2 regions of the Cellulomonas sp. GbtcB1 genome follow, and region 1 is predicted to be linked to the other one. Evidence: riboswitches for the same ligand, from Rfam matches in the RefSeq annotation. Region 1 holds a riboswitch; the other holds the start of a gene.
What was found. Region 1 has a riboswitch for ZMP and ZTP ahead of glyA (serine hydroxymethyltransferase). Riboswitches for the same ligand answer to the same signal wherever they lie in the genome.
Positions count from the first base shown of each region.

Region 2: it holds a riboswitch for ZMP and ZTP, as region 1 does, so the genes downstream of both, purH (bifunctional phosphoribosylaminoimidazolecarboxamide formyltransferase/IMP cyclohydrolase) here and glyA (serine hydroxymethyltransferase) in region 1, are expected to answer to the same signal.

Region 1 covers NZ_JAGXJG010000039.1:31,739-37,001, forward strand. The annotation lists gene KVT14_RS13945 (bifunctional methylenetetrahydrofolate dehydrogenase/methenyltetrahydrofolate cyclohydrolase) at 75-953, opposite strand; gene glyA (serine hydroxymethyltransferase) at 967-2,256, opposite strand; ZMP/ZTP riboswitch at 2,321-2,408, opposite strand; gene KVT14_RS13955 (GNAT family N-acetyltransferase) at 2,470-2,976, opposite strand; gene purU (formyltetrahydrofolate deformylase) at 3,112-3,975, shown strand; gene KVT14_RS13965 (nucleotidyltransferase domain-containing protein) at 4,036-4,680, shown strand; gene KVT14_RS13970 (hypothetical protein) at 4,685-5,089, shown strand; gene KVT14_RS13975 (ATP-binding cassette domain-containing protein) at 5,104-5,263, opposite strand, start outside.
Region 2 covers NZ_JAGXJG010000071.1:14,172-19,434, forward strand. The annotation lists gene pulA (pullulanase-type alpha-1,6-glucosidase) at 1-1,912, opposite strand, end outside; gene purH (bifunctional phosphoribosylaminoimidazolecarboxamide formyltransferase/IMP cyclohydrolase) at 2,138-3,769, opposite strand; ZMP/ZTP riboswitch at 3,819-3,910, opposite strand; gene KVT14_RS18330 (PLDc N-terminal domain-containing protein) at 3,945-4,175, opposite strand; gene purN (phosphoribosylglycinamide formyltransferase) at 4,241-4,897, opposite strand.

The DNA of each region.
Region 1 (5,263 bases):
GGAAGCGCGACGCCCGGGTGCGCGGCCGGCCCCGTGGGACCGGCCGCCCACCCGGGCGTCGGCGATGCGTGCCGTCAGGCCTGGCGCTCGGCGGACTCCACGACGTTCGCCAGCAGCATTGCGCGCGTCATCGGCCCCACCCCGCCGGGGTTCGGGCTCACCCACGCGGCCACCTCGGCCACGCCGGCGTCCACGTCGCCCGCGATGCGGCTCTTGCCCGTCTCCGGGTCCGACACCCGCGACACGCCCACGTCGACCACCACGGCGCCCGGCTTCACCAGGTCGGCCGTGAGGATCCCGGGCACGCCGGCGGCGGCCACGATCACGTCGGCGTTGCGGGTGTGCTCGCCGAGGTCGGCGGTGCCGGTGTGGGTGAGCGTCACCGTGGCGTTCACGGCCCGCCGGGTCAGCAGGAGCCCGATGGACCGCCCGACCGTCGTGCCGCGCCCGATGACGGTCACGTCGGCCCCCGCGAGGGAGACCCCGTGCCGGGTGAGCAGCTCGATGATGCCGCGCGGCGTGCAGGGCAGCGGGGAGTCGATCTCCTCGTTGACCCGCAGCACCAGGCGCCCGAGGTTGGTCGGGTGCAGGCCGTCCGCGTCCTTGTCGGGGTCCACGAGCTCGAGCACCCGGTTGGTGTCGATGCCGCGCGGCAGCGGCAGCTGCACGATGAACCCGGTGCAGGCCGGGTCCTCGTTCAGCCGCTGGACCGCGGCTTCGATGTCCTCCTGGGAGGCGTCGGCGGGCAGGTCCTCGCGGATCGAGGCGATGCCCACCTCCGCGCAGTCCCGGTGCTTGCCGGCGACGTAGGACACCGAGCCCGGGTCCTCCCCCACCAGCAGCGTGCCGAGCCCGGGCGTGATGCCGCGCCCGGCGAGCACAGCCACCCGCTCCTTGAGCTCGCTCTTGATCGCGGCGGCCGTGGCCTTGCCGTCGAGCGTCTTCGCCGTCATGTCGCGGCCCCGGTCAGTACTGCTGCAGGCCGGGGTACAGCGGGAACGCGTCGGCCAGCTTGGCCACCCGCGCCCGCAGGCCCTCGACGTCGGCGGACGCACCGGCGGTCAGCGCGGTCGCGATGATGTCCGCGACCTCGGTGAACTCGGCGTCGCCGAACCCGCGGGTCGCGAGCGCCGGGGTGCCGATCCGCAGGCCGGAGGTGACGCGCGGGGGGCGCGGGTCGAACGGCACCGCGTTGCGGTTCACCGTGATGCCGACGTCGTGCAGGAGGTCCTCGGCCTGCTGGCCGTCGAGCTGCGAGTTCCGCAGGTCGACCAGCACCAGGTGCACGTCGGTGCCGCCGGTCAGCACGGACACGCCCGCGGCCGCGACCTCGGGCGAGACGAGGCGGTCGGCGATGATCCGCGCGCCGTCGATGGTGCGCTGCTGGCGGTCCTTGAAGTCCTCGCCGCCCGCGATCTTGAACGACACGGCCTTGGCGGCGATGACGTGCATGAGCGGGCCGCCCTGCTGGCCCGGGAACACGGCGGAGTCGATCTTCCTGGCGTACTCCTCGCGGCTCAGGATGAAGCCCGAGCGGGGGCCGCCGATCGTCTTGTGCACGGTGGACGACACGACGTCCGCATACGGCACGGGCGACGGGTGCAGGCCCGCGGCGACCAGACCGGCGAAGTGCGCCATGTCGACCCAGAGCTTCGCGCCGACCTCGTCGGCGATCTCGCGCATCGCGGCGAAGTCGAGGTGCCGCGGGTAGGCGGACCAGCCGCCGATGATCACGGCCGGGCGGTGCTTGAGCGCGGCCTCGCGGATCGCCTCGGGCTCGATGAGGAAGGTGTCCGGGTTCACGCCGTACGCGCCGACGTCGTAGAGCTTGCCGGAGAAGTTGATCTTCATGCCGTGCGTCAGGTGGCCGCCGTGCGCGAGCTCGAGGCCCAGGATGCGGTCGCCGGCGTTGGCGAGGGCGTGCAGCACGGCCGCGTTCGCGGTCGCGCCGGAGTGCGGCTGGACGTTGGCGTGCTCGGCGCCGAACAGCTCCTTGGCGCGGGTGATCGCGAGGGTCTCGGCGATGTCGACCTGCTCGCAGCCGCCGTAGTACCGGCGGCCCGGGTAGCCCTCGGCGTACTTGTTGGTGAGCACGGAGCCCTGCGCCTGCAGGACGGCGCGCGGGACGAAGTTCTCGCTCGCGATCATCTCGAGCGTGCCCTGCTGGCGGGCGAGCTCCCCGTCCAGGACCGCCGCGATCTCCGGGTCCACCTGGGACAGGTTCTGGTCGAGCAGGGGCGTGTTCTCGGCGCTCATGCGTCTCCTCGGCAGTCGGCGGGCGCGGTCTGTCGACCGCACACCGATCGATGGTGTGGGGTGACCGCGGGGCCCAGGCGTCCGACCCGACGTCGTGCTGCTGCGTCGCTCCCCGGTGGTGACCCACCTGTGCGCCAGTCGCGACCGGTTCAGCCTAGCAACGTCCCCGCCGGGGCGGGGCGGGCCGTCCGCGGACCGGTCGCGGGACGAGGATCACGCCGAGGCGGGCGCCTCCGCGTCGGCCTCGCCGAGGATCCGCCGCAGGTACGCGTACGTGAGGTCCCCGACCGTCTGGTCGTGCTCGTGCGTGTAGCCGTGCTTCTCGTACAGCGCGAGGTTCTGCACCGAGTCGCGCCCGGTGAACACCCAGATCTCCTCCACGTCCTCCGGCAGGTGCGGCAGGATCGCGAGCAGCAGCTGCGTCCCGATGCCGTGGCCCTGCTGGTCGGGCGCGACCGCGAACCGGCCGAGCGTGGCCTTCTTGCCCTCGAGCACGACGCGGATCGAGCCGACCAGGCGGTGACCGGCCCAGGCGCCCAGCGTGACGACGCCCTCGGCCGCGAGGTCCGCGCGCAGCTCCGACAGGGTCTGGGTCAGCGGCGGGATATGCGGGTCGTCGTACTGCTGGGCCTCGGTGACGAACGCCGCGCGGCGCAGCGTCAGGAGCTCGCCGGCATCGGCGTCGGCGATGGGCCGGATGGTCACCTCGGTGTCGCTCATGCCCCCATCGTCTCAGGACGTGCGCGAGGTCGACAGCCCGGAGGTCCCGATGTCGCCCGGATTCCACCCGGTGGACACCTCCGGCCCGCGGACGCCCCGGGCTGCCGCGCGTCGCGCGCGGGTACCCTCCCCTGCGTGACGACCTCGACCCCTGCGGCCACCTCCTGGGTGCTGTCGCTGTCCTGCCCCGACCAGCCCGGCATCGTCGCCGCCGTCGCGGGGCTGCTCGCCGAGCACGGCGGGAACATCACCGAGTCGCAGCAGTTCGGCGACCCGCTGTCGGGGCTGTTCTTCATGCGCGTCGAGGTCGCCGCCGAGCGGACCCGCGAGGAGCTGGAGCAGGCCCTGGCCGCGCTCGCCCCGCGGTTCTCGATGGACTGGTCCCTGGACGTCGCCGGCCGCAAGGTCCGCACCCTGCTGCTCGGCTCGACCGCCGCGCACTGCGTGAACGACCTCGCGTTCCGGCAGCGGTCCGAGGGCCTGCCGATCGACATCGTCGGCCTGGTGTCGAACCACACCGCGCTCGCCGACCTGGCGGCGTTCTACGCCATCCCGTTCCACCACGTGCCCGTCACGAAGGACACCAAGGCGGCGGCCGAGGCCCGGCTCCTCGAGCTCGTCGAGGAGCTGGACGTCGAGCTCGTCGTGCTGGCCCGGTACATGCAGATCCTGTCCGACGACCTGTGCCGCGCGCTGGCCGGGCGGGTCATCAACATCCACCACTCGTTCCTGCCGTCGTTCAAGGGCGCGCGCCCCTACGCGCAGGCCCACGACCGCGGCGTGAAGCTCATCGGCGCGACCGCGCACTACGTGACCGGCGACCTCGACGAGGGCCCGATCATCGAGCAGGACGTCGAGCGCGTCGACCACACCCGCGGGGTCGCGGACCTGGTCGCGCTGGGCCAGGACGTCGAGCGCCGGGCGCTGGCCCGCGCGGTGCGCTGGCACGCGGAGCACCGGGTGCTGCTCGACGGGCACCGGACGATCGTCTTCCGCTGACCGGGGTCTGATACTTTTTCATCAGACCTGATGAAAAAGTAGTAGACCGCGAGGTCACCCGTGAACCTGAGCGACCCGATCTCCGCCGTCGTCCCCAGCCTCGAGGGGCGGGTGCTCGTCGTCCTCAGCAGGGCCCAGGCGCCGCTGACCGGGTCCCGCGTGGCCGACCTCGTCCCTGGGTCGTCGAACCCCGGGGTACGAGCGGCGCTGGGGCGACTCGTCGAGCAGGGCACGGTGCTGGCCGCCCGGTCGTCGCACGCCGTGCTCTACCGTGCGAACCGGGAGCACCTCGCCTGGCCCGCCATCGAGGCCGCGGTCCGCTTCGCGGCGCACACCCTCGACGCGCTGCGGGAACGGCTCGTCGCTCTCCTCGTCGAGCACCTGGGCCCGGATCGCGCGGCTCGGACCACCGTCGCGCTCTACGGCTCGGTCGCACGCGGGACGAGCGACCGGCGGAGCGACGTCGACCTGGTGGTGCTCACCCCCGACGATGTCGCCGCCGACCAGGCGGAGCACCTGCTCCTCGACATCACCGTGGGTGTCGAGCGGTGGACCGGCAACGCCTGCTCCGTGTACGAGCTGTCCACAGATCGCCTGACGGCCCTTGTCCGGGCCGCTGACCCGATGGTTCGTTCGTGGCTGGACGATGCCACCACGATCAGCGGCCCGGACCTGAGGGAGCTGCTGCGAGCCCACGGAGCGTGACCACATGCCGCCACGGACGACGCGGATGACCCCGGCGTCCGCCCGCGAGCGCGCCGAGATCGCGCGCGAGCACCTGCGCGTCGCGGAGGAGCGGCTCGCGGCGTGCGCCGACGGGCCGTCCCGGGAGGCGAGCGTGTCCGCGGCGAACGCCATCAGCGCCGCGATCGCCGCGGCCGATGCGATCTGCGGCATCGTGCTGGGGCACCGCAGCAGCGGCCCCGACCACCGGGCGGCCGCGGCGCTGCTCGCGCAGGTCGCGGACGGCGCCCCGCTCGCACGACGGCTGGTGCGGCTGACAGCGCAGAAGTCCCAGGCCCAGTACGGCGACTACGTCACCGCCCGGGTCGCGCGGGACGTCACGGCGTCCGCCGCCCGCCTCGTCTCGGCACTCCCCCAGTACGGCGTCTGACGCCGGCCGACGACTCAGAGCGTCGCCGGCCGGGTCGTCGGCCGCGCCGCCCGCCCCGTCGGCGTGATCCCCGTGATCGCCGCGATGAGGTCCTCGTACGACGCGTGCTCGGCGTCGAAGTCGCCGTTGATCCTCCCGAGCCGCAGCACGACGATCCGGTCGGCGACGGCCTGC
Region 2 (5,263 bases), on a different contig from region 1:
CGCCGCCGTCCGGGTCGGTGGCGTAGGAGCCCTCGGGCGCGGTGAAGTGCCACGGGTCGTAGCCCCAGTTGAAGCCGTCGCGCTCGCGGATCGCGCCGACGGCGGCCTGCTGCTCCGTGCCCGCCGGGCCGAACCCCGTGAGGTCGCCGGTCACCGCCTGGGCGGCCCGGTCCTCCTCGATCGACGCGATGTCGAACGTCGGCAGCAGGTGCACGGTGGTCAGCCCCGCGTCCGCGAGCTCGCGCAGCCGCGCGGTGCCGTCCGAGTCCCGGGCGAACGCCAGGTAGGTGCCGCGCTCGGCCTCGGGCACGGTCTGGTCGGCGATCGAGAAGTCGCGGACGTGCAGCTCGTAGATGGTGTGGTCCACGGCCCGCTCGACGACGGGCCGGGCCGTGTCGGCCCACAGCGCCGGGCGGTACGCCGGATCGGTCAGGTCGACCGCGACGGCGTGCGTGGAGTTCAGCGTCAGGGCGACGGCGTACGGGTCGGTGACGACGTTGGTCTCGATCCGGCCGGTCGACGGCACGTAGACCTCGACCTCGTACCGGTAGCGGGCGCCGGACCATGAGGGGTCACCGGTGACGGACCAGGTGCCGTCGGCGGCGCGGGTGGTCACGACGCGGGTCGAGGCGGTCGCGAGGTCCGCGCCGGGCGCCCAGGTCAGCAGCGTGACGTCCCGCGCCGTCGGGGCCCAGAGCCGGAAGGTCGGGGTGCCGCCGGACCAGGTGACCCCGAGGTCCGCGTCGGCGGCCGAGGCGTACAGGTCGTCGAGCACGCCCGGGACCTGGACGCCGGTGAGGGCGGTCAGCCCGTCCGCGTCCGCCTGGGAGACCTGGACCTCGCCGGTGAGCAGCGCGGCCGCGTCCGTCCCGGGCGCGACGCGGAGCGCGACGGCGCCCGCGAGCGCCGGGAAGTCGGCGCGCACGTCCGCGGGCAGCCCCGCGGCGTCGTAGGTCAGCGGGACCTCGCCGGCGCCCGCGGGCCCGGTCACCGCGCCGTCGGTCACGCCGATCCCGCCCTCGGCCGCGTGGTGCAGCGCCCAGGTCAGGTCCGTCGGGTCGGCGCCGCCGAGCAGGTCGCGCGGCCAGGCGAGCAGGTCGGCGCGCACCCAGTGCGCCCGCTGCTGCCCGACGCCCGTGAGAGGCGGGTTCTCGACGGTGATCTCCAGCAGGTGCGTCGCGACGTCGTACGCGAACGACACCTGCTCGCCGTCGGACGTCGCGAACGTGTAGTTGTCGCCGCCCACCGCGCCTCCCTGGCCGTAGTTGACGTCCCACGACATCCCGTGGGCGACCTTGACCTGGTACGAGCCTGCCGGGATCTGCGTCGTCGACCACTCGTACACGCCGTCGCCGTCCGAGTCCTTGGCCCAGGTGGCGAGGCAGTCGGGGGCCCAGTCGCCGGGGCAGCCGACCTCGGACTGGTACGAGCCGGGCAGCGTCACGACCGGCCCCTGGGCGGTGTTCTGGAAGTCGCCGGACACCGGGTCCCAGTAGAACGTCACGTCGACGGGCGCGCCCCCCGGGTCGCCGGGCACCGTGTACGCCACGTTCGCGCCGCCCACGACGCCGCCGGCGCCGTAAGCCACGTCCCACGTCCCGTCGAGGGCGACCTTGTACTCGTAGTCGCCCGGCGGCAGCGCGAACGTGCCCTCCCAGACGCCGTCGGGGCGCTCGGCGAGCTGGGCGTCGTCGCAGTCGGGCTGCCAGTCGCCGGTGCAGCCCATCGCGGTGTTGTGGCTGCCGGGGACGGACACGGAGGTGAACGTGGGCGCCGGGTCGGCGGCCACGGCGTCCGCGGGGTCGTCCGCGCCGGCGGTCGCGGCGCCGGAGACCAGCAGCGCGCCGGCGGCCAGCAGGGCCAGGACGCGGCGCCGGGCGCCGCGGGGTTCGAGGGGTGTCCGGGGCGCCACGGAAGGGCGCCTGCGGGCGTGCGTCATCACAGGACTCCATCGTCGGGGGTGAGCGTCAGCAGCGCGGCTACCTGCGACTGTATCCGCTTGCAGAAAGGTGCTGCAACGATTTGCAGGTACCGGCTGCGGCCCCGACGGCACGAGGCCTACGCCTTCCGGCGCGACCCCCCGAGATCTCGGGGGGCGCGGCCGGAAGCCGTGGGCCTCGTGCGGGACCGCCCCGTGTCAGTGGGCGAAGTGGCGCGTACCCGTCAGGTAGAGGGTCACGCCCGCCGCGGCCGCCGCCGCGACGACCTCCTCGTCGCGGACCGAGCCGCCCGGCTGCACGACCGCGCGCACGCCGGCGTCCAGGAGCACCTGGAGGCCGTCGGCGAACGGGAAGAACGCGTCCGAGGCCGCGACCGCGCCGCGCGCCCGCTCGGCGTCGCCCGCGTTCGCCCGCTCGACCGCGAGCCGGCACGAGTCGACCCGGTTGACCTGGCCCATGCCCACGCCGACGGACGCGCCGCCGTCCGCCAGAAGGATCGCGTTCGACTTCACGGCCCGCACCGCGCGCCACGCGAACGCCAGGTCCGCGAGCGTGGCGGGGTCGGCGGCCTCCCCCGCGGCGAGCGTCCAGGTCGTCGGGTCGTCGCCCTCCGCGCCGATGCGGTCGACCTGCTGCATGAGCAGCCCGCCGCTGATCGGCCGGAGCTCGACGCCCGCGGACGGCGCGCCCTCGACCACGAGGAGGCGGATGTTCTTCTTCCGGCTCAGCACCTCGAGCGCCTCCGGCTCGTACGCCGGCGCGACGACGACCTCGGTGAACACCTCGGCGATCTGCTCCGCCGCCGCGCGGGTCACCGTGCCGTTGGCCGCGATCACGCCGCCGAACGCCGAGACAGGGTCGCAGGCGTGCGCCTTCGCGTGCGCGTTCGCGATGTCCGCGCCGACCGCGATGCCGCACGGGTTCGCGTGCTTGATGATCGCGACCGCCGGGCCGTCGTGGTCGTGCGCCGCGCGCCAGGCCGCGTCCGCGTCGACGTAGTTGTTGTACGACATCGCCTTGCCGTGCAGCTGCTGCGCCTGCGCGAGCCCGGCCGCGCCGTACCCGGAGGTGTAGACCGCGGCGCGCTGGTGCGGGTTCTCGCCGTAGCGCAGCACGTCCGCACGGTCCCAGGTCGCGCCGACCCAGGCCGGGAAGCCGGTGCTGACGCCGTCGACCTCGTCGGTCGTGGTGGCGACGTTGCCCATCCAGGACGCCACCGCGACGTCGTAGGTGGCGGTGTGCACGAACGCCTGCGCGGCGAGCCGGGTGCGCTCGGCCAGCGTGAAGCCGCCGCCCTGCACCGCGGCGACGACCTCGTCGTACCGGGCGGGGTCCACGACGACCGCGACGCTCGGGTGGTTCTTCGCCGCGGCGCGGACCATCGACGGGCCGCCGATGTCGATCTGCTCGACGCACTCGTCCGGGGTCGCGCCCGAGTCGACCGTCTGCGTGAACGGGTACAGGTTGACGACGACCAGCTCGAACGGGGCGACGCCCAGCTCGTCGAGCTGCGCCAGGTGCTCCGGGCGGCGGGTGTCGGCGAGGATGCCGGCGTGCACGCGCGGGTGCAGCGTCTTCACGCGGCCGTCCAGGCACTCGGGGAAGCCGGTCAGCTCCTCGACCCGGGTGACGGGCACGCCGGCGGACGCGATCGTCCCGGCGGTCGACCCGGTGGACACGAGCTCGACGCCCGCGGCGTGCAGGGCGGTCGCGAGCTCGACCAGGCCGGACTTGTCGTAGACGGACAGCAGCGCGCGGCGCACCGGGCGGCGGGTGCTCTCCGCGGTCGGGTCGGCGACGGGCTCGACGGGCGGCAGGGCGTGGGACATGGCGGTCCTCCGTGTGGTCGGTCGGGCACCACGGGGGTGCCGCTCGGGACCTGCGCACCCAGGCGGACGGTGCATCGGCGGGACTGCCTCGGCCGCTCCCTGGTGGTCAGTTCCACCTCGACGCCAGTCACGACCGGGGACGAGCCTAGCCGACCGCGCCGCCGGCGTCGGCGGCTCAGTCCGTCCGGCGGCCCTTGGCGAAGTACGCGATCGGGCCGACCCAGTTGACCAGGATCGCGAGGCCCCAGGCGGCCTTCGGGCCGTTGACCTGCGCCGGCGGCCGCTTCGCCAGGTCGCGGTAGGCCGCGGCCGTGAGCGCGAGCTGCGCCGCGGTGAGGACCACCGTGCCCACCTTGCGACGCGTGCTGAGCTCGGACCAGTGCTTCCCCGCGCGTGCGTGTCCCATGGCCCGACGCTACGCGGGCGCCTCGCCGCGCGGCAGGGGCCGGAGGTCCCGCACCGGGTGCGGCCCTAGCCGACGGTGACGGTCCGGCCGTCGACGGTCAGCCCGTCCGCGACGATCCGGCCCACCCACTCGACCAGCAGGCGCCGCTCCGCGACCTTGATCCGCTCGTGCAGCGCGGCCTCGTCGTCGCCGGGCTCGACGGGCACCGCGACCTGCGCCACGACCGGGCCGGTGTCCACCCCGGCGTCGACGACGTGCAGCGTGCAGCCGGTGACCTTCGCGCCGAACGCCAGCGCGTCCCGGACGGCGTGCGCGCCGGGGAACGCGGGCAGCAGCGCCGGGTGGGTGTTGACGACCCGGGCGGGCCACCGGTCGAGCACCGCGGCGCCGAGGATCCGCATGAACCCGGCCGACACGACGAGGTCCGGCCGGAACACCGCGATCGCCTCCGCGAGCGCGCGGTCCCAGGCGGCGCGGTCGTCGAAGTCGCCGGGCGCCACGACCGCGGTCGGCACGCCCGCGGCACGCGCGAGGTCCAGACCGCCGGCCGACGCGCGGTCGGCGACGACGCCGACCGCGCGGCCCGGGTAGGCGGGGTCGTCGTGCGCCGCGAGCAGCGCCGCGAGGTTGGTCCCGCCGCCGGACACCAGCACGACGAGCCGGCCGGCGGCGCGGGTGGCGGGTCGGGGCGCGTCGGGGGTGCTGGGAGCGGGGGCGGCCATGACCGCACACCCTAATCGCGCGCCCCGACCGCCCGGGCACACCCCCACCGACCTGCCTGCTCGCCTGCCTGCCCCCCACCTCCGCCGAGATGGCAGCTCTCGGCTGCGCCTAGGTGCTCCCCGGCAGCCGAGAGTTGCCATCTCGGCGAGCGGGTCCGGGTGCGGCAGTGCGCGGGTGGTGCGCGAGAATGGCCCGCGTGAGCAACCCGTACGCCCCGCCCTCGTCCGACCGCGCCGCCGCGGACGGCCGCGGGGGTGCCGCGGGCGCCCCCGGGCGCACGGCGGGCGGCGACCCGACCGACCCCGCCGACCCGACCGGTCCGGGCCCGGCCGGCCCCGCCGGGCCCAGCCCCGGTCCGTCCGGCC